4 regions of the Neorhizobium tunisiense genome follow, and region 1 is predicted to be linked to each of the others. Evidence: predicted binding sites of a transcription regulator. Region 1 holds the regulator's gene; each other region holds the start of a gene.

Region 1 (5,518 bases):
TCCGCTGTGACTGTGAGCGGTGGCAGGAGACGCACCACGTTGTCGCCGGCCGGAATGGCCAGCATGTGTTCGCCGCGTATGGCGGCAACCAGATCACCCGCGGGCACCTTCGCCTTCACGCCGAGCAGCAGGCCTTCACCACGAATGTCCTCGATGACATCGGGGAAGCGGTCCTTCAGGCTCGCGAGCCCCTGGCGCAAGACCAAGGCGACATCCCGGACGTTTTCCAGGAAGCCGTCGCCGAGGATCACGTCGAGTACGGCGTTGCCGACCGCCGTGGCCAGCGGATTGCCGCCGTAAGTCGTGCCATGGGTGCCGGCGGTCATGCCGGAGGCGGCTTCCGCCGTGGCAAGGCAGGCGCCGAGCGGGAAGCCGCCACCGATGCCCTTGGCAAGCGCCATGATGTCGGGCGTCACGCCCGCCCATTCATAGGCGAACAGCCTGCCGGAACGGCCGACGCCGGTCTGGACTTCGTCGAAGATCAGCAGCAGACCGTTGTCGTCACAGACCTGGCGCAACGCCTGGAGGAATTCCTTCGGAACCGGCCGGACGCCTCCCTCTCCCTGGATCGGCTCGATCAGAATAGCCGCGGTCGCATCGGTGATCGCGGCCTTCAGGGCGTCGATGTCGCCGAACGGCACCTGATCGAAGCCTTCGACCTTCGGGCCGAAGCCTTCGAGATATTTCGCCTGGCCGCCGGCAGCGATGGTCGCCAGCGTACGGCCGTGGAAGGCACCTTCGAAGGTAATGATATGGAAGCGCTCCGGATGCCCCTTCACGAACTGATAGCGGCGCGCCGTCTTGATGGCACATTCCAGGGCCTCGGCGCCGGAATTGGTGAAGAACACCTTGTCCGCGAAAGAGTTGTCGGCGAGACGACGCGCCAGCTTCTCCTGGCCGGGCTGCTCGAAGAGGTTGGACGTGTGCCACACCTTGTCGGCCTGCGCCTTCAGCGCACCAACGAGATGCGGATGTCCGTGGCCGAGCGAATTGACCGCGACGCCGGAACCGAAATCGAGATATCGCTCCCCACTTTCCGTCACAAGCCATACGCCCTCGCCGCGCTCGAAACGCAGCGGAGCCCGGGCAAACGTGTCGAAAAGCGCGGCTTCAGCCATGGCGACATCACTCCTCTAGGCAGTCCAAAAAGGCCCATGGAACGGGCCGAAAAAACCAAAAATGCCGCCCACTGGGCGGCGGGGGCACTATCGGGGTTTAGGCCATCAATGTCAACAAAGCTCGGCGTTTTGGGCGGATCCGGGCCGGAAGGCGAAAGGCGCCGGCCAATGTGACAAAAATGACTCTCCCGGACAGCAAGTTGGGGAAAACCACGAAATCGATTCCCGCAGATTCTCCCGACTCTTGCCACGGAGTCAGCCTCACACTAGGTTAAAGATCAATTACTAGACTGCATGCGGCGGAACTAGTCACCTCAAGCATAGATATAGTGGGTGCTGCGAAATGAATTTCGCAGCAAAGGTGGAAGGATTCTGCATGCCAGCAACGTTCAAAGGCGGAGAACGGGCATGAACTGGACAGACGAGCGTGTCGAGAAGCTCAAAAGATTATGGTCGGAGGGCCTCAGCGCCAGCCAGATCGCAGCGCAACTTGGAGGCGTAAGCCGAAATGCCGTGATCGGCAAGGTGCATCGTCTGAGCCTGCCGGGTCGGGCGAAAGCCGGCGGCACGGTAGCGACGGGCCGTTCATCTGCGGCCAAGCGCACGACGTCGGCGCCGCGAGCCCCGAACTATGCATCGCGCGTCGCGACCCGGACCGTTACCCGCGCCGTTGGTGCGACGATGGTCAAGGAAGAGGTCGAAATCGAGCCCTATCAGGAGATGGAATATCGTCCCGCCTCCAACGTGGTGGTGCCGATCTCCCGTCGCCTTGCATTGACCGAACTCACCGAGCGCACCTGCAAATGGCCGGTCGGCGATCCGCTCAAGGACGACTTCCACTTCTGCGGCTGCGAATCCCCGGATGCTTCGCCCTATTGCAGCTATCACGCAAAGCTCGCCTACCAGCCGGTCAACGAGCGGCGCAAGGTTGCTGCTCGGGTCTGAGCGGCAAGGCGACACGAGGGCTAGATCGGAAGCGGGCTTGAGGTCCGCTTTTTTGTTGCTGCATGGCAGATATGCCAGGCCCAAGCCTTGCTGCCGGGCGGCATTGCGCCTATTTCCAAAACAGCGAGGACGACCTCCCCCATTCGGGCAGAAACTCCGGGACGACCCGGAACAGAACCCAGGAGGTCATCATGCGCTCGACACGCGACCGTATCCGCCATGCCATCAGCTTCGAACTGATCGGGCTCGCTCTCATCACGCCGCTCGGCGCTATCGCCTTCGGCATGCCGGCTGCCGATATCGGCGTGGTCGGCATCGGCAGCGCGACGATCGCCACCGGCTGGAACTATCTTTACAATCTCGGCTTCGACCATCTGATGCAGCGCTTCACCGGCACCACACAGAAAAGCACCGCGATACGCGTGGCGCATGCGGTGTTGTTCGAACTTGGTCTGCTGATCGCGCTTTTGCCGCTGATCGCCTGGTATCTCGGCGTCAGCATCCTCCATGCTCTGATGATGGATGTGTCTTTCGCGGTCTTCTACGTGGTCTATGCCTTCGTCTTCAACTGGGCCTATGACCGGATCTTTCCGCTGCCGGAATGGCAGCGGCAGACCGAGGCGGCTTGAGTCGGCTCGTTAAGATTCCATCGAGTAACCCGCGCCGCGGACGGTGCGGATGACATCCTGCATGTTGGAGAAGTTGAGCGCTTTTCTCAGGCGCCCGACATGCACGTCTACGGTACGCTCATCGACATAGATGTCGTGGCCCCAGACGCCATCCAGAAGCTGCGACCGTGAGAACACACGGCCGGGCGAGGCCATCAGGAATTCCAGAAGGCGGAATTCGGTCGGGCCGAGGCGCACTTCACGGCTCTTGCGGTGAACGCGATGGGTTTCCCGATCGAGTTCGATATCGCCGCAACGGAGCACGCTGGAGAGCACTTCGGGACGGGCGCGGCGCAGCATCGCCTTGACGCGGGCCATCAGCTCCGGGGTCGAGAAGGGTTTTACCACATAGTCGTCAGCGCCGGTGGCGAGGCCGCGAACACGTTCGCTCTCCTCGCCGCGGGCCGTCAGCATGATGATCGGCAGGCGTTCCGTTTCCGAACGCGTGCGCAGACGGCGGCAGAGTTCGATGCCGGAAACGCCGGGTAGCATCCAGTCGAGTATCAGAAGATCCGGCGTACGCTCCTGAAGCCGGATTTCGGCTTCATCCCCCCGCAGGATCGTCTCGACCTCATAACCTTCCGCTTCGAGATTGTAGCGAAGAAGCACGCTGAGTGCTTCTTCATCCTCCACCACAGCGATTTTAGGCAGCATTTCAGCTCTGCTCCGTCAGCATTCCATCATTTATTCGGTGATCGCGCCGAGTGTGTTCGACGAGTCGTCCTTCGGGCGATCGCCCTCCGGCTGGGCGCCGGTCGTCATGTAGTAGATGGTCTCGGCGATGTTGGTGGCGTGGTCGCCGATACGCTCGATGTTCTTGGCGCAGAACAGCAGGTGCGTGCAGGTGGTGATGTTGCGCGGATCCTCCATCATGTAGGTGAGGAGTTCGCGGAACAGCGAGGTGTACATCGCGTCGATTTCCTCGTCGCGGATGCGGATCGCCTCGGCCTTCTCCGCCGAACGTGTCGCGTAGACGTCGAGGACGTCCTTGAGCTGCACGAGGGCGAGATCGGAGAGATGTTCCAGACCGCGGGCGAGCTTGCGCGGAACGCCTGTGCCCTGAACCGCGATAACGCGCTTGGCGGTGTTCTTGCCAAGGTCGCCGACGCGCTCCAGATCGGAGGCGATGCGCAACGAACCGACAATCTCGCGAAGGTCGGCCGCAACCGGCTGGCGGCGGGCGATCGTGATGATCGCCTTGTCGCCGATCTCGCGCTCGGCGTGATCGAGGATCACGTCGTCGGAGATGACCTTCTGCGCGAGTGCGGCGTCGGAATTGACCAGCGCACGCACGGCGTCCGAGCACATCTGCTCGGCGAGGCCACCCATTTCGGAGATGCGGCGGCTCAGGTATTTCAGTTCGTCGTCATATGCCGACAGGATATGGGTCGATGCCATCTTCTAGTCCTCAAAATTGATTTTCAGGCGGCACAATCGGCTGGATCAGCCGAAACGGCCCATGATGTAATCCTGGGTGCGCTGATCGTCGGGATTGGTGAACATCTTGTCGGTGTCGTTCTCCTCGACGAGTTGGCCGAGATGGAACATGGCGGTGCGCTGCGACACGCGGGCAGCCTGCTGCATCGAGTGCGTCACGATGACGATCGTGTAGTTGGCACGCAGTTCATGGATGAGTTCTTCAACCTTGGCGGTCGCGATCGGGTCGAGAGCCGAGCAGGGTTCGTCCATCAGGATGACTTCCGGCGACACGGCGATCGCACGGGCGATGCACAGACGCTGCTGCTGACCGCCGGAGAGGCCGGTGCCGGATTCGTGCAGGCGATCCTTGACTTCGCCCCAGAGGCCAGCGCGCTGCAGGCTCGCCTCGACGATCTGGTCCATATCGGCCTTGCTCTTGGACAGGCCGTGGATGCGCGGACCGTAGGAGACGTTCTCGTAGATGGTCTTCGGGAACGGGTTCGGTTTCTGGAAAACCATGCCGACACGGGCGCGAAGTTCCACGACGTCGATGTTCTGGTCGTAGATATCGTCCGCATCGAGGGTGATCTTGCCGGTGACGCGGCAATTCTCGATCGTGTCGTTCATGCGGTTGAGGCAGCGCAGGAAGGTGGACTTGCCGCAGCCGGAAGGACCGATGAGAGCCGTCACAGTGTTTTCGCGGACGTTGAGGTTCACGTCGAAAAGCGCACGCTTTTCGCCGTAATACACCGAAACGTCCTTACCGATCATCTTGTGGGGAGCATCGCTCATCTTTTGGTCCAGCGCCTTTTCTACTGCCGATTCTGACATCATATTCATTGTCATACTCCTTCTACCAGCGCCGCTCGAAGCGACGCCGCAAGAGAATTGCGCCAACATTCATTAGGATGAGGAACAGGAGCAGGATGATGATTGCTCCCGAGGTACGCTCGACGAACGCGCGCTCCGCTTCGTTCGCCCACATGTAGATCTGTACCGGCAGCGCCGTCGACGGGTCGAGCGGCGTGGTCGGATAGTTGGCGACGAAGGCCACCATACCGATCAAGAGCAGCGGAGCGGTTTCGCCGAGTGCGTGGGCGAGACCGATGATCGTACCGGTCAGGATGCCGGGCATCGCGAGCGGCAGGACATGGTGAAAGATCGTCTGCATCTTGGATGCGCCGAGGCCGAGGGCCGCCGCGCGGATAGAGGGCGGCACAGCCTTCAGGGCCGCGCGGGTCGCGATGATGATCGTCGGCAGCGTCATGAGGGTGAGCACCAGGCCGCCGACCAAGGAGGCGGAACGGGGCAGGCCCATGAAGTTGACGAAGACCGCCAAGCCGAGCAGACCGTAGACGATCGAGGGAA
Region 2 (5,518 bases), on a different contig from region 1:
GCAAAAGCAGTCACCGCGCAGGCCAAGGTTTCGGCAATCCCGGTGGCAAACGCGGTCGGCGCGACGACGGCCATCAGCACGGCGGGCGGAATCGATTCGATCGCCTTGCGGCGGCTGCCTTCGAGCGAGACGTGGCGGATGAGGACGAGGCCGCTCAGGCGGGTGAGCACGGTGGCCGCCGCCATGGCGAGGATGGCAACCAGGGCGGCGATATCGACGGTCATGGCATCACCTCCGCATCCCGTTCTTTTCCGGTGACCATGGCTGCGGCAAGACCGGCGACGGCGCCGGCGGCGATATACCAGACACCCGGCACGAAATGCAGGGTGGCGACGGCGGCGGCACCGCTTGCGAGCAGCACGGCCCCGGTTTCCGGACCCTTCCAGAAGCCCATGACCAGAACGATGAAGACGGCCGGGAAAGCGAAATCGAGCCCGAGCACCACCGGATCGCCGAGAAAAGCGCCAAGGGCCGCGCCGGCAAGTCCGGAAAACACCCAGGCGAGGTAGAAGGGCGCGACGAGACCGGCAAACCAGGCGGGCGTGAGCCGCGCCACCTTGGCGCGGAACTCCGCCATCGCCCATATCTCATCGGCGAGGAACAGCATCGAGAGATAACGCGCTGGCGCGCTGAAACCGCCCATCCTTGTGCCGAGCGAGGCGCTCATCAGCACGTGGCGGATGTTGACCAGGAGGGCTGCAAAACCGACGCCGGTCCAGGAGGCCGGATGGATCCAGATATCCATCGCCACGAATTGCGAGCCGCCGGCAAAGACCAGCGCACTCATCAGCCCGGCCTCAGCCGGCGACAGGCCTTTTGTCGCCGCAACCGCGCCAAAAACGAGGCCGATCGGGATGACCGCGGCGATCAGCGGCGAGATCGCCCGCATGCCGCCGAGGAAGTCCTGAAATTTTGTGTTGTTGCTCATCCAATAACCTTGATCTGATGTCGGCGTACGTCGCCCCCTCACCGTGCTTCGCACCCGCTTCGCTCGGCCACCCTCTCCCCAAGGGGAGAGGAGGAACGGCGACGGTGCCGCATCTCTCTTCTCCCCTCGGGGAGAAGGTGCCGGCAGGCGGATCAGGGGGAGGCTTAGAACGGACAACATCAGCCGTCTTGAACGAAAGTGATCAGCGAGCCCGGTATTGCCCTGGCGTCAGCCCGGTGCGGGCCTTGAAGTGGCGGGTGAAATGCGCCTGGTCGGCAAAACCGCATTCGAGTGCGATCTCGGCCGGCTGACCGCCTTCCCTCAACCGCTTGCGCGCCGCGCGGATGCGGATATCGGTGAGGAAGGAATGCGGAGTGATGTGGAATTCCTTGCGGAAAGAGCGAATGAGATGGGCGCGGCTGAGCCCCGCGACACCAGCCAATTCCTCCAACCCGATATCGGATGAAAAATTTTCGGTCAGGTAGTCGCGGGCCTGGCGCACGGCGGTGCGCTCGGTGGTATCGACCGGCACGATGATCGAGCTGCCGTGGCGGCGGAACATCGCATCCAGCACCAGGAACATCGCCTGGCTGGTCTCGAGCGCGCCGGAGCCCTCCTCCAGCGTCCGGTGCGCCTTGTGGAAAGCGTCGGCGAGCGTCTGGTCGTGAAGGATCTGCTTGCCGAAGGCCGGCGTGCCCTGGAAGGATTTGCCGGTGACGTCTTCGAGGATTTCGCGAAACAGCGCCATGTCCGGATAGATCATCCGGTAGCGATAACCGCCGTCGCCGGGCGCGCCGTCGTGGATCTCGCCGGGATTGATGAGATAGATATCACCCGGCCCCGAGCTTTCGCGCAGACCGCGGATGGTCGCCACCTGCGCGCCGCGTTCGATGGCGCCGATGCTGAACGTGTCATGCGCATGCGGCGCGAATTCATGGGTGAGGAATGTCGCGGACAGGCATTCCATGCCCCCGAAACGGCTGTCGCGCCAGAAGCGGGTGGTTTCCGCCTGGGCGAGCGGCATGTGATCGGCTGCCTGTTCCTGGGAGACATTCTGCATAGCGCCGATATAGCAGATTTCCGCGCCGGCCTCTTGAACAAAAGTGACCGTTGGCGCCTTTCAGGCGATCTTGCGCGCCGCCACTCGCCCCATCGGATGCAGCGAATGCACCTGGAAAGGCGCGCCCGGCTCCTCCTCGATGAACAGCGCCAGATTGGCGATCTCGACCGGCTTTTTCAGATAGGGTTCGAAATAATCGCGCAGCGCAAGATCGAAACGCGGCATTTCGATCGGCGATAGCGGGCCGGTCAGCGTCATGTGGAAACGGAACTCGTCCATCACGTAAGGATGGCCCCAGCGATACAGGTTGGCGAATTGCGGCGCCGAGAGGTCACCAGAATCGCTGCGCTCCAGTTCCGCTTCGGTCAGCGGCGTGCGGAAATTGTCGAACTCCTGGACGACCGAAGCGGCGAGGAACCGGGCGGCATCACACGGGACGACCGGCGCAAGGCCGAAGAAATTGCCTAGCCGCACGACTTCGAGCTTGGGCAGTTCGAACGGGCTGTGGGTTCCGGCAAACCGCATCAGGTGGCGCAGCAGCATTTGTTCGGTGACGTCGGGCGCCAGCCGGAATGGCGCCTTCAGCGTCGCATGAAAACCGTAGCGGCGCGGCAGCGCTGTGTTGAAGGCGATATCATGAATGCCGATGCCGCGGATCGCCGGCGGCTCCGTCGCCTCCCCCGAAAAGGCGTTGCGGCCGAGCCACTGGGCCGCGGCAAGCGTCAGCGGATCATGCGCCGGAGGCGTGAAATAGATGGCATAGCGCATGCGTCACCTTCTGAACGTCCTTTTTCAGCAACCCCGTGTTTTACGCATTGCTCAACAATCCCTGCCGTGGGGGTTAAGTGATTTGCGTGACAGAATAACGACGCGAGGGATCAAAAGTTCGCGTTTAACGCGAGGCGACGGCAAGGTGATTGGCGAGCGTGAACGACGCCGGAAGTCGCGATTCCCGGCCGTTCACGGCGTTTAGGGCCGCATCCGCCAACCTGTGCGCGATCCCGAAACTCACCTTGAAACCACCTGTGAGCGCGATCACTCGGGCGTGATCGGGATGCGGGCCGACCATCGGATCGCGGTCGATCGCCTTTGGCCGCAATCCCGCCCAGCGCTCGACGACGGGGGCCAGGGCCAGGGCCGGCACGAGCGTCCGGGCGCGCGTGATCAGCTCGTCCAACTGAGAATCGGTCGAGGACGGGTCGTCGAACACATCCTCGCTGGTACTGCCGACCGCGACGTGACCGCCCTCATGGGCGACCACATAAAGGCCGTTCAGGAAGATCACCGGCAGGGCGGGATCGATATCGGCCTTGAGGAGCGCCGCTTGCCCCTTGACCGGCTGGCCGATAGCACGCTTCAGCGGCGGCGAAATTCCTTGAAGCAGGGAGAAGGACCGGTGGCCGGCCGAGACGATGCAGTGGCCGAAGGTGACGATTTCGCCGTCGCGGAATATAATCCTACTTGCCGCCGAGTCGATCGTCTCCGCCTCCAGGCCTTCGACGATCCGGACATTGCTGGCCGACCGAAGGAAGGCGACGAGCGCCGCGACGAGGCTGCGCGGTGAAACGCGGGCTGCAAACGTGTCATGCACCAGTCCGGCAGCCGCGAATGCGGCATCCGGCCACCCTTTCTGCAGGGGGCGGTCGAGCACATGCCAATGAAACCGACGGTCGCCGCGCCGCCAGCAGGCTTCCGCATCGGCCGAGTGCCCGAGCGCGATCTTCCGCAAATGCGGCTTCGGCAGCGGGATCAGCCGGCCGGAGCGGCGGTAGCCGCAGAGCACGCCGGTCTCGGCTTCGAGTTCAATGATCTCGTCTTCCAGCGACAGGAGGGCATCGAACTGGAACTGCTTCTTGTCGTTCCACTTGTCGGGCATATGCGGCATCAGGGCGCCGAGCAACCCGCCGCTTGCCCCCTGCCCCAACGGACCGGCGTCGACAAGCAGTGTACGGATACCCAGTCGCTCGGCCTTGACGGCCGCCCACAGACCCATGATGCCACCACCAAGGATGACGAGATCGGCAGACGGTGGCAGGACATGAGATTGACCGCCGGAGCCGGCAGGATTATCCGCATGTCCCATGAGCAACCGTGATCCTGAAATTCGTGCGACCCAAAGCCAGACCCTGGACTGGCATGACGGCGATATGCCCTATTCGCAAAAGTTTGGCGATCACTTTTATTGCCGCACCGACGGCCGGCTGGAATGCGGCCATACGTTCCTGGCCGGCAATGGCCTGCCGGAACGCTGGGAAGGGCACCGGACTTTCCGGATCGGCGAACTCGGCTTCGGCACGGGGTTGAACTTCTGCGAGACCTGGCGGCAGTGGAAGCTTGTCCGCCCCGCAGGCGCGAAGCTTCATTTCACCTCGTTCGAGCTCTACCCGATGCAGCGCGAGGAGATCGACCGGGCGCTCGCCCGGTGGCCGGAGATCGATGCGGAACGGCGGGCGCTGGCCGAAGCCTGGCCGGACGAACCCGCCGGGCATGTCGTGATCGAGGCCGACGCCCAGACCCGGCTGACGGTCGTCTGCGGCCCGGCGCTCGAAGGGGTCTCCGCAGCCGAGGCGGATTTCGACGCCTGGTTCCTCGACGGTTTTGCGCCGTCGCGCAATCCCGACATGTGGTCGCTTGAGATCATGCAGGCAATCCACGACAAGACCTTGCCCGGCGGCACGTTCGGCACCTATGCCGCCGCCGGCTTCGTGCGCCGAAACCTTCAATCGGCCGGCTTTACGGTCGAGCGGCGGCCGGGTTTTGCGGGCAAGCGCGAGATGCTGTGCGGCATCAAGCCGGCACCCTGATCGGATCGGCCGGACGCAAGACAGCCGGCCCGAAGACCGGCTGCAGCTCAATCCCATCTCGTGTTCCGCCTACTGGCAGACGCGCAGGCTTTCCATGTGCCAGCCGCCGTCATAGGCGTTACGGACCCGGCGGTCCTCGAACCAGCAGCGCGGCCGGGGCGGCGGTGGCGGGTCGATGTAGCGCGGTCCGCCGTCATTGGCGAGAGCGCCGCCGATCAGGCCGCCGATGACGCCTGCTGCCAAGCCGCCGGCGATCACCGCACCGGTGTTATCGCGATGCCTGCGCGGCGGAGGTGGCGGGGGCCGGCGATCGTATCGGTCGTATCGGTCGTATCGATCGTAGTGCCTGTCCCATTGCTGGGCCGCGGCTTCGCCGGCCGGCATCACGATGCTGGTGCAGGTGGCGGCCAGGATCAGCGCCGAGACAATTATCTTCTTCATCACAAGCGTCTCCGTTTCCACCGAGCAGTGCCTGCAAGCGGCGGCAAAAGGCTCGATATTCCCGAACAATGCACATGCCGTGATTAATGGTCCCTGAACGGAAAAACCTCTTTTGGCAGAAGGGCCCTTGTGACGGAATCGACCGGGACGGTCTCCATCGGGCTTTGCCGAAAGCGCCGCCGTGCGGAGTCTCGATCCTGCCCAATCAGCGGCGGGACTAATCGTCGCTCCACATCGGCGAAATGCGCCCATGCCGCTCCAGATCAAGCGCGGACCACCCTTCGA
Region 3 (5,518 bases), on a different contig from region 1:
TACGCCATCGCGGCCTGCAGCAATGTTTCGTCGCAATTGGCATTGGCCGACAGGAGGAAGCCGACCGGCATGTCGGCATCGCCGGTGCCGCAGGGAATGGAGACGCCGCACCAGTCGAGGAAATTGCCGAAGCCGGTATTGCGCAGTGTCTTGCCGTTGGTGGCGAAGAACAGCTCGTCATCCTTTTCGAGCGGCGTGATCGGCGGCGCCACATGGGCGATCGAAGGCATGGCGACGAAACGGTCGCCGATCAGGGCCTCTGTTTCGGCGATCATCCGGGCGCGGTTTTCGACGATGGCGATATAGTCGGAAAGACTGGTCTTTTCGCCGAGGCGCGTGCGCGCCACGACCCGGTGGTCCATCTCCGCGGCGTCCGGTCCCGACAGTTTCTCCCGATGCAGGGCGAAGGCTTCGGCGGTCACCATCGGACCGTATTTCACCATCAGCTTCGGAAGTTCGTCGAAGGTCGGGAAGGCGAGGCGGGTGATCTTGGCTCCGGCTTTTGCAAGCCGCTCGATCGCCGCTTCGAAGGCTGCCACCACCCCCGGCTCGGCGCCGTCGAAGACGATGTTGGTGGGGATGACGATATCGAGCGGTTGTGCCGGTTTGCGAGGCGTCCGGGGGGCTGCAAGTCCGCGCATCGCCGCATCCACCAAGACCGCGTCCTGCACCGTGCGGCAGAGCGGTCCGAGTGAGTCGAGGCTCGTCGCCAGAGGATAGACGCCGTTCATCGCATAACGGCCGCGGGTCGCCTTGTAACCGACGATGCCGTTGAAGCCAGCCGGGATGCGGATCGAGCCGCCGGTATCGGTACCCATCGCGACGGGCACGAGGCCGGCCGCGACCGCGACGCCGGAACCGGAGGAGGAGCCGCCGGGAATGCGCGGCGCATCCTTGCCATGCGGATTGTGCGGCGTGCCGTAATGCGGATTGATGCCGATGCCGGAAAAGGCGAATTCGCTCATGTTGGTGCGTCCGATCGCGACCATGCCGGCCTGTTTCAGGAGATCGACGATCGCGGCGTCCTTGGCGGCAGGCGTCGCCTTCTTCAGCACCTTCGAGCCGGCGGTGGTCGGCAGGCCTTCGATGTCGAAGAGATCCTTCCAGGCGATCGGAATGCCATCGAGCAGGCCGAGCGAGCGGCCTTCCTTCAAGCGCTTTGAGGATGCCTGGGCTTCCGCCAGGGCCCGGTCGTCGAGCAGCGAGACGAACACGGCCTTGTCCGGATAGGCCCTGATACCTGACAGCACCGATTCCGTGACCTCGATCGGGTCGACCTTGCCCATCTGTATGAGAGCGGAAAGCTCGGCGATCGACATCGCTCCAAAGGATTTCGTCACGGCAGTCATTCTCCCTATTCCGTTACTGGCGGGTCACAGATGTATCGGATATTTTGGCGATGGGTAGAGGATTTATCGGCTTGGCACGCCGCATGGAACTTCCCGCATATCCGCGAAGTTCAGTGAATCCACCGCGTGAGCGGAACATCGGGAAGGATTCAGCCCATGAGAAACATCATCGCCATAACCGGTCTCGTGATCGCGCTTGCCGGCTGCAGCACGGACGGCGGCGGGACCACCGGAGCCATCGATATCGGGCCGGGTATCCGGCCGATCCCCGGCAGCATCACCTATCGAGGCCAGCCGCGTACCAAGCTCACCAAGTCGCCGATCGGCAGCGTCGTTCCGCACGAGTTCCGCAACGAACTCGGCCAGCGGGTCGAGGAAAACTACATCATCCAGCCGGACCGCAGCCTGAAGCTGGTCAGCCGGCGGGTGTTTCGCGATCCGTTCGGCTTCGACGACTGATCTGCCTCAGCCGCCGATCCGTGCCCAGGCTCGCTCGGTGGCGACCGGTTCGTCGGTGGTGATCTGATCCGGCTTCAGCGCCATCAGGGCCGCGAAATCGCGGGCCTCTTCGTCGTCGAAACCGGCGTCCGGGTTCTTGAGATTGAAGGTCCAGGCATCGACGAGCCTCCCCGCATCGTGGCAGAGGCCGATCAGGTCGAGCCCGTCCTTGGCGGCCTGCAGCACCAGTTGCCAGGCAAGATAGATGGTGTCCGGCTCGGTCGGGCCGGCCATATCGTCGCGCAGATCCGCTTCGACGGCCTTGAGGCCCTGACCGCGATAGATCTCCATGAGCTTGTCGGTTGGGTCGATGCCGCGCTTGAGATCCGGCAGCCTCTGCTTGACGGCGACGATAAGATCGAGATCGGCGCCACTGACGATGATCGAGGAGCCGGCGCTTGCGAAATAATCGGCGAGATGGTCCATGCCGCGCGCCCCGATCACCGCAAGCTCGTCCTTCATGTCGAACTGCAGCAGGGCGTCCGGATGAGCGGTCTCAAGCATGGTCGCCAGGTCCTCGCTGAGGATTGGCGGATGGCCGCCTTCGAGCAGCGTCAGACCGCGGATGGCTTCGGGCAAAGTCGCACGGATGGGGCCATGGCCGGTGGTTTCGCCTTCAAGCTCTTCGTCGTGCAGTACGACGAAGCCGCCGTCGGCGCGGACGCGCAGGTCGAGTTCGGTCGATGCTCCAAGACGAAAACCCTCTGCCATGACGCCGGCGGAAAACAGCGGGTCCTTGAGGCTGCGGCGCAGGCGATGCCACTTCAGCCGGGTGAAACGACCCTGATGGGCGATGCCGAGGCCTGAAAATATTGAAGCCATGAAATTCCGTCTAAGGTGAAGGGTGCCGATTCGATCGATGACAGACTATTGTCTCGGAGCTGCCTGCCATAGATCGATGACAGAAGTTTCGTGCCGAGCTTCAAAAACGAATTGCCGCCTGTCAGGGAACGACTTGTTATAGAGGTTTGCGGATAAGTACCCGAAAACAAATTTTGTCTCCTGTCACGAAAGGCAGATCTCATGTCCCATGACGCAAACTGGGCGCCTCTTCCCCCCACCAGCACCGGCCTGCGCGGCCGTTGCCCGCGTTGCGGCCAGGGACATCTGTTCAACGGGTTCCTGTCGATGCGGCCGGCTTGCGAGGTCTGCGGTCTCGATTATTCCTTTGCCGACCCGGGAGACGGTCCCGCCTTTTTCGTCATGTGTTTCGGCTGCATTCCGAGTATCGCGCTTGCGGTCTGGATCGAGACCAGCTTCCAGCCGCCATTCTGGGTGCATCTGCTGGTCTCGCTTCCCTTTCTGCTCCTCACCTGTCTCGCGCCGATGCGGCCGCTGAAGGGCTGGCTCGTCGCGAGCCAGTATTTTTACAAGGCAGGTCCCGGCAAGGTCGACAAGAGCCCGTCACCGCCCGATGACGCCCAGAACGGCGGCTGACTGCCGACAGGACCTCGAGGCTTGCGAAAAGACCGGGCAGGATGATGAGGAACAATCTTCTCCGCAAACCATTCGACAGGTGACAATTCAAGGGGCCTGTAATGTCCGATGCCGATGAATTTGAAATGGAAGCGCACCGTAGGGCACTCGCCGTGGAAGGGGCGATGCTCATGCTGATCGACGGCCTCACCGCCCGGGGCACGATCTCCGCCGACGAGGCGGAGGATATGTTGCGCATCCTGTCGAAGAGCTCGGATTTCTCGGCGGCCCGTGCCGCAAGCTCGCTCCGGATCGTCAACCAGCTGAAGCGCCTGCAGCGCGGCGACGGAGCAATCACCCCCGGGGCGTGAATCGGCGAAGAATCCGCCGACAGTGCGGGAGGCGTGTTGCGAGGCGCCTTCTCGTTTTTTGATCGGGAACATCTCCAGTCGGGGTCAGTTGGGGGCGATCAGTTCACCAGTTCAACAATAAGGAAGATCCCATGGCCCAGTATCCCACTCCGCCGTTTCCCGAACAGCAGCAGCCGATGCCGGGCTTTACCGGACGCATGGATCCGGTGCCCGATCACGGCGAGCTTTCCTACCGCGGCTCCGGTCGATTGGCCGGCAAGAAAGCGGTAATTACCGGTGGCGATAGCGGCATCGGCCGGGCTGTGGCGATCGCATATGCACGCGAGGGCGCCGATCTGCTGATCTCATATCTCGACGAAGACGAGGATGCCGAGGACACCAGGCGCCTTGTCGAGGAGGCCGGGCGCAAGGCGGTGCTGGTGCCGGGCGACATCAAGACCGCGGCGCATTGCCGGACGATCATCGACCGGGCTGTCCAGGAATTGGGCGGCATCGATATTCTCGTCAACAACGCCGCCCATCAGGCCACGTTCTCCGACATTGCAGACATCAGCGACGAGGAATGGGAGCTGACCTTCCAAGTCAATATCCATGCGATGTTCTATCTCACCAAGGCGGCGGTTCCTCACATGAAGCCGGGCAGCGCCATCATCAATACCGCCTCGATCAATTCCGACAGTCCGAGCCCGACGCTGCTCGCCTATGCGACCACCAAGGGCGCGATCCAGAATTTCACGGCGGGGCTTGCGCAGCTTCTCGCTGAAAAAGGTATCCGCGCGAACGCGGTTGCGCCGGGGCCGATCTGGACGCCGCTCATCCCTTCCACCATGCCGGAGGACCGGGTGAAGAACTTCGGCAAGCAGGTCCCCATGAAACGTCCGGGCCAGCCGGTCGAACTCGCGACCGCCTATGTGATGCTGGCCGATCCGCTCTCCAGCTACGTTTCGGGCGCGACGATCGCCGTCACCGGCGGCAAACCAATCCTGTAGCTCCGCTCCCCTGCCGACGAAAACGGCGGCGGCGTGGCTCACGCCGCCGTTCCTGTTTGGAGAATTGCCCTCAGGTGCGGCGGCCGACTTCCCGCGCCAGATCCTCGAAACAGAATTTGGTGCCCTGTTCGCTCGCTTCATTGGCAAGAAGCAGGAGCCGGATCGGGAAGGCGATCGCCTTCTGATGGGAGGTGGAGACGGCGAGGGGCTTGTCGTCGGCGAGCACGGTGCGTTCGGCCGCTTGCAGGGCGCCCTGGATTTCCGAGTGAGAGACGACGCCTTTTTCGACCAGGAGCCGGTTGATCGCGGCGACCGCGAGATAGAGGCCTTCGAGCTGGGGATTGGCAGTGTTCATGTCTCGGTCCTTTGCGTGGAAGACGGAACGGAGGTGGCGGCATTTTCGTCGATCAGCCGGGCGCCGCGCTGCTGGGTCAGGTAACGCCAGATCCATTGCACGCTGACGAGCAGGCGCTTTTCGAAATTGACGAGCAGGTAGACATGGACGAGCGCCCAGAGGAACCAGGCGAGGCGGCCCTTCAGCGTCCACTTGCCGAAGTCGAAGATCGCCGCATCGCGGCCGATGACGGCTGTATTGCCGCGATTCTGGAAGCGGAACGGCTCGGCCGGCTTGCCGTCGAGCAGGTTCGCCCGCAGCGCCTTGCCGAGATATTGGCCCTGCTGCTTGGCGACCTGGGCAAGGGCCGGCAGCGGCTTGCCGTCTTCGGCGAGGCCCAGTGCCGTGTCCCCGATCGCATAAATATCCGGAAAGCCGGTGATGGAGAGGTCCGGCTCGACGGGAATGCGGCCGCCTGCCTTGCCTTCGATGCCCAGCCATCTGGCCGAGGGCGCCGCTTTGACGCCTGCGCCCCAGATGACGCAGCTGGTGCGGAAACGC
Region 4 (5,518 bases), on a different contig from region 1:
ATGTCGTGCTGAGGCAGGCGGCGCGTTTCTATATCGAGCTCATCCGCGGCATCCCTATCCTCGTCCTGCTCTTCTACATCGCCTTCGTCGGCGCGCCGGCCTTCGTGACGCTCTACAATTGGGCGCTGGCGCCGCTGATCGAGGGCGGCTGGGCCGAGGCGCTTCTGGTGCGCGACGTCTCCCTGCTCTGGCGGGCGATCATCGCCCTGACGATAGGTTATGCCGCCTTCATCGCCGAAATCTTTCGTGCCGGGTTCCAGGCCGTCGACATCGGCCAGATCGAAGCAGCAAAGGCACTGGGCCTTACCCGCTGGCAGCGTTTCCGGCTGATCGTCTTCCCCCAGGCGATGCGGGTGATCCTGCCGCCGCTTTCCAACGACTTCGTCTCCATGGTGAAGGATAGTTCGCTCGTTTCGGTGCTCGGCGTCGCCGACATTACCCAGATGGCCAAGGTCTATGCCGCCGGCTCCTTCCGCTTCTTCGAGACCTATTCGATCGTCACCTATATCTACCTGCTGCTGACGATCGGCCTGTCGCTCGCCCTGCGCGGCTTGGAAGGACGTTTGCGGAGAAGAACAGAGCGATGAGGCGGCGCGGAAGCCGCCTCACCGTTTCAACCTCTGCCGAGCGCCAGGCGCAGGGTGATCTCGACCGGCGAATAGTCGCCGTCCTCGCGCTCCAGCCGGTATTGCTCGGCAAGCCCGAGCGGCGGCTGCGCCATGAAGCGCGGCTCTGTGCCGCGATGTTTCTGGGCTGCGTGGACGAGCAGCGGGTGGCACAGATAGACGGTGCCCGCCTCGCCCGTCGCCAGCGCTTCCAGGCGATCGGCTCCAACCGCCTCCAGCATCATCGGCCCCATGCCGGCCTCTCCTGCCGGTTCCAGCAGCCGCGCCATCTCCATGTGCGAGCCCGGCCGGATGCGGGTCGGCGCGTCGTTCTCGCCGACATCCGAGAATAGGAAGAGCATCAGCAATGCCCGGTCCCGTGAGGTGTAGTTCGCCCGCCAGTTGGAGAAATCGTACTGCTCATCGGGATTGGAGCTCGGGCCGGGAAAGCTGAGGTCCACGTGCCAGCCGTCGTCGCCGGCACTGTCGGGATGCGGGAAGCGAATCGGAAAGCTGCCGAGCCCGCTGCGCGACAGCCAGCGCCCCTTGCCGACCAGCTGGTCGAAGGCCCTGTGCAGCACCGGCATATTGACGGCGGTTTCGAAAGGCCCGCCGCCATATCCCGGCAGGCGGATGACGGGCTGTGTCCAGGTGGTCGGGTCGTTGCGGTCGAAAGGAATGTCGCGCCACATGATATCGCGGGCCTCGGCAGCGACATCTTTAGGAAAAGCGTGGTCGATCCGCGCGAACCCGTCGCGGATGAAAGCCTCGATCTCGGCAGCGGACAGCGCCCGCGCGTCGGCAGGATAATGATCGGTCATCGGGAAATCTCTCGTTCGCTCTCCACCGGGCGGCACGCGCAGTGCTCGGGGCGGAGGTTTCGGTCATGAGCCATCGACAGCCGAAAGGCTGCTATCCGGGCTCGTTGTCTTCATTGCCCGCTCAGGCGGTTATGAATAAAACCGAAGCGATATGGAGAATGTTCATCATCATCGTGGGTCTAGGCTAACGTCTGCGCCCCGCAACGTCAACGACGGCAGGGCGCAGTATCGTTCAATAGACTTCCGGAACGTACATGTCCGCCGGCACCGGATGGCGGATGTAATCGTCGTTCCGAACGCGGCCCGGCAGGTCGATCTGCTCCTTCGGCACGGTCTCGTAAGGCACCTGGGCGAGAAGATGGGAGATCATGTTGAGCCGCGCCTTCTTCTTGTCAACGGCCTGCACCACCCACCACGGCGCTTCCGGAATGTGGGTGCGCTGGAGCATCTCTTCCTTGGCCTTGGTATATTCTTCCCAGTGGACGCGGCTTTCGAGGTCCATAGGCGACAGCTTCCATTGCTTCAGCGGATCGTGGATGCGCATCTTGAAGCGGAATTCCTGCTCCTCGTCGGTGATCGAGAACCAGTATTTGACGAGAATGATGCCGGAGCGGACCAGCATGCGCTCGAATTCCGGCACCGAACGGAAGAACTCCTCCAGCTCGTCCTTGGTGCAGAAGCCCATGACGCGCTCGACGCCGGCACGGTTGTACCAGGAGCGGTCGAACAGCACCATTTCGCCGGCCGTCGGCAGATGCGGCACGTAGCGCTGGAAATACCACTGGCTGCGCTCGCGCTCGGTCGGGGCCGGAAGTGCAACGGTGCGGCAGACGCGCGGATTGAGGCGCTGGGTGACGCGCTTGATGGCGCCGCCCTTGCCAGCCGAGTCGCGACCTTCGAACAGCACGACCATCTTCAGCTTCTTGTACTGCACCCAGTCCTGCAGGCGGACGAGCTCGTGCTGGAGGCGGAAGAGCTCCCGGAAATAAATCCGGCGGTCGATCGTTGCCTCGGCGGGCTCGGACATTCCCTCGGCGACCAACTCGTCGAGCCGGTCCTCTTCCATCTGCAGTTCCAGCTCTTCATCGAAGCTGTCGGCGATCTCCTCCTTGATGCGGCTGAGCTGGTCTTGCATCGGTTCGGACATGGTGGGCATTCCTCCGTTATGGAAACTCAGATCAACCACGTTTCCGCGAAGGCTTTATGACAGAGATGCGACGGATTTTCTGCGAAGCAATTCGATTGCCGATTTCTTCGGAAACTGCTATTGCAGCGGCCATGGGATCGAAATTCGGATGCCTCGCGAACCATATCGTCGTGCTGCAGGACCACAAGCGTCTGCCGGCACGGTTTTTCGCGCGGGTATCCGGGGCGCTTTGCGACCGACTTAGCTGATCTTTTCAGCTTGCGGCAGCCCGTGCTGCCGGACACCCATTTCCTGTTTCAGTCAGCTTTACGGACAGCAGCCATGAGCGCACCCCGCACCCTTTACGACAAGATCTGGGACGACCACGTCGTTTCCGAAGATGAAAACCACACCTGTCTTCTCTACATCGACCGTCACCTCGTTCACGAGGTGACGTCGCCGCAGGCCTTCGAAGGCCTGCGCATCGCCGGCCGCAAGGTCCGTGCTCCGGAAAAGACGCTCGCCGTCGTCGACCATAACGTGCCGACCACGGCCGACCGCCACGAAGGCATCAAGAACGAGGAAAGCCGCATCCAGGTGGAAGCGCTTGCCCAGAACGCCCATGACTTCGGCGTCGAATATTATTCGGAAAAGGACGTCCGCCAGGGCATCGTCCACATCGTCGGCCCCGAACAGGGCTTTACCCTGCCGGGCATGACCATCGTCTGTGGTGACAGCCACACCTCGACGCACGGCGCCTTCGGCGCCTTGGCGCATGGTATCGGCACGTCGGAAGTGGAGCACGTGCTCGCCACCCAGACGCTGGTGCAGAAGAAGGCGAAGAACATGCTGGTGCGCGTCGATGGCCAGCTGCCGCCGGGCGTCACCGCCAAGGACATCATCCTTGCCATCATCGGCGAGATTGGCACCGCCGGCGGCACCGGCCATGTCATCGAATTCGCCGGCGAGGCGATCCGCGCGCTCTCCATGGAAGGCCGCATGACAGTCTGCAACATGACGATCGAAGGCGGCGCCCGAGCCGGCCTGATCGCGCCGGACGAAAAGACCTTCGAATATATCAAGGACAAGCCGCGCGCCCCGAAGGGCAAGGCCTGGGACATGGCGCTCGACTACTGGAAGACGCTGCAGACGGACGAAGGCGCGCATTTCGACAAGGTGGTCGTGCTCGACGCCGCCAACCTGCCGCCGATCGTCTCCTGGGGCTCCTCGCCGGAAGACGTGATCTCGGTCGAGGGTTCCGTTCCGAACCCGGACGATATCCAGGACGAAACCAAGCGCACCTCCAAATGGCGCGCTCTGGAATATATGGGCTTGAAGCCCGGCACCAAGATCACCGATATCGCCATCGACCGCGTCTTCATCGGCTCCTGCACCAACGGCCGCATCGAGGACCTGCGCGCCGCAGCCAAGGTTGTCGAAGGCCGCACCGTCGCCTCGACCGTGTCCGCCATGGTCGTCCCGGGCTCCGGCATCGTCAAGGAACAGGCGGAAGCCGAAGGTCTCGACAAGATCTTCAAGGACGCCGGTTTCGAATGGCGCGAGCCGGGCTGCTCGATGTGCCTGGCGATGAACGACGACCGCCTGAAGCCGGGCGAGCGCTGCGCCTCGACCTCGAACCGCAATTTCGAGGGCCGCCAGGGTTACAAGGGCCGCACCCATCTCGTCTCGCCGGCCATGGCCGCCGCAGCCGCGGTCGCCGGACATTTCGTCGACATCCGCGAGTGGAAGTAAACGTCATTCAATTTCGACTTCGAGATGCCCGGCCTCAGCGCCGGGCATTTTCGTTTCGGGCCTTAGCCGAGCACCTTGACCACCGTCCCCTTGCGCATGAAACGGATCAGCCGTTTCATGTCGGGAAGGCTGACGGCGATGCAGCCGGCGGTCGGCTGGTAGCCGGGCTTGATGAGGTGGAAGAAGATCGCCGAGCCGCGGTTGCGGGCGCGCGAAGAAATATTCCAGTCGAGCACGAGGCAGATGTCGTAGAGCCCGTCGGCCCGCATCATCTCTTCGTGGCTTGGCCGGAACGGTGCCTTCACCGGGCGATTGTACGACGGGTGTTCCGGCTGATCACACCATAACAAGTGCTTTCGGATGCGCGTGATCGAAAGCGCCGTCGGAGGTAGGTTTACCCGCTCTCCGCGCATGTAGCCATGGAGCAATCGCATCGCCGCAATCGGCGTAGCGCCGTCCCCTTCCCGCTTGAAAGGCGTCGTGCCCGACCGCCCGAGTGCCGCCGGCACTGTGATGCCGCCGAAGGCGACGATCGCGCGGCGCCGGTCGCGCGGCGCGGTGCGGACGGTGACGACAGCTCCTCTTTTGTGATGTCCCTCGCGAAAACGTTGCATTTCTCTCACAAGGTTTTGCTTTGAATATGATTTCGTTTGAATTCATAGCACGTTGGGATTTAGATCGAGGAGCCCTAAATGCGCTTCGATTGGCTGGCAATGACAGTCAGGACGCAACGGCGAGACGAAAGGCAAGAACGCATGGCAGCGCGCACGATACTCCTGGTGGACGACGACGACGATCTGCGTGAAACGCTCGTCGAGCAGTTGTCGTTTTACGAAGAGTTCGCAATTCTCCAGGAAGCAAATGCGGCCAAGGCGTTGCAGACCGCCAAGAACGCCCAGATCGATCTGCTGATCATGGACGTCGGCCTGCCGGACATGGACGGCCGCGAGGCGGTGAAACTGCTACGCAAGAACGGCTTCAAGGCCCCGATCATCATGCTGACCGGCCACGACACCGATTCCGACACCATTCTCGGCCTCGAAGCCGGCGCCAACGATTACGTGACGAAGCCGTTCCGGTTCGCAGTGCTGCTCGCCCGCATCCGCGCCCAGCTTCGCCAGTACGAGCAGAGCGAGGACGCCACCTTCACCGTCGGCCCCTATCTCTTCAAGCCGAGCCAGAAGCTGCTGACCACCGAAGACGGCAAGAAGATC

What was found. Region 1 encodes PhoB, which activates phosphate uptake and scavenging genes when phosphate is short. Its sites were predicted from a motif close to TGTCATNNANCTGTCAT; they were not measured.
Region 2: a site for PhoB is predicted at 2,843-2,859, ahead of ABCW43_RS12505 (DUF1045 domain-containing protein). Genes of this name have one in related genera too.
Region 3: a site for PhoB is predicted at 2,735-2,751, ahead of ABCW43_RS11700 (glycerophosphodiester phosphodiesterase). Genes of this name have one in related genera too.
Region 4: a site for PhoB is predicted at 2,619-2,635, ahead of ppk2 (polyphosphate kinase 2). Genes of this name have one in related genera too.

Annotation. Positions count from the first base shown of each region.
Region 1 is NZ_JBDIUU010000001.1:1,667,276-1,672,793, forward strand. It holds gene ABCW43_RS08725 (aspartate aminotransferase family protein) at 1-1,118, opposite strand, end outside; gene ABCW43_RS08730 (GcrA family cell cycle regulator) at 1,527-2,063, shown strand; gene ABCW43_RS08735 (PACE efflux transporter) at 2,255-2,692, shown strand; gene phoB (phosphate regulon transcriptional regulator PhoB) at 2,702-3,385, opposite strand; gene phoU (phosphate signaling complex protein PhoU) at 3,416-4,129, opposite strand; gene pstB (phosphate ABC transporter ATP-binding protein PstB) at 4,175-4,990, opposite strand; gene pstA (phosphate ABC transporter permease PstA) at 5,004-5,518, opposite strand, start outside.
Region 2 is NZ_JBDIUU010000002.1:700,621-706,138, reverse strand. It holds gene ABCW43_RS12520 (branched-chain amino acid transport AzlD family protein) at 1-224, opposite strand, end outside; gene ABCW43_RS12515 (AzlC family ABC transporter permease) at 221-928, opposite strand; gene ABCW43_RS12510 (AraC family transcriptional regulator) at 1,131-1,988, opposite strand; gene ABCW43_RS12505 (DUF1045 domain-containing protein) at 2,049-2,756, opposite strand; gene ABCW43_RS12500 (NAD(P)/FAD-dependent oxidoreductase) at 2,881-4,071, opposite strand; gene mnmC2 (tRNA (5-methylaminomethyl-2-thiouridine)(34)-methyltransferase MnmC2) at 4,070-4,792, shown strand; gene ABCW43_RS12490 (hypothetical protein) at 4,862-5,233, opposite strand.
Region 3 is NZ_JBDIUU010000002.1:546,476-551,993, forward strand. It holds gene ABCW43_RS11690 (amidase) at 1-1,340, opposite strand, end outside; gene ABCW43_RS11695 (hypothetical protein) at 1,506-1,808, shown strand; gene ABCW43_RS11700 (glycerophosphodiester phosphodiesterase) at 1,815-2,669, opposite strand; gene ABCW43_RS11705 (DUF983 domain-containing protein) at 2,871-3,284, shown strand; gene ABCW43_RS11710 (hypothetical protein) at 3,386-3,634, shown strand; gene ABCW43_RS11715 (SDR family oxidoreductase) at 3,766-4,623, shown strand; gene ABCW43_RS11720 (hypothetical protein) at 4,694-4,978, opposite strand; gene ABCW43_RS11725 (NAD(P)/FAD-dependent oxidoreductase) at 4,975-5,518, opposite strand, start outside.
Region 4 is NZ_JBDIUU010000003.1:213,448-218,965, reverse strand. It holds gene ABCW43_RS15135 (amino acid ABC transporter permease) at 1-587, shown strand, start outside; gene ABCW43_RS15130 (phytanoyl-CoA dioxygenase family protein) at 614-1,426, opposite strand; gene ppk2 (polyphosphate kinase 2) at 1,659-2,573, opposite strand; gene leuC (3-isopropylmalate dehydratase large subunit) at 2,895-4,304, shown strand; gene ABCW43_RS15115 (L,D-transpeptidase family protein) at 4,367-4,918, opposite strand; gene ABCW43_RS15110 (response regulator transcription factor) at 5,060-5,518, shown strand, end outside.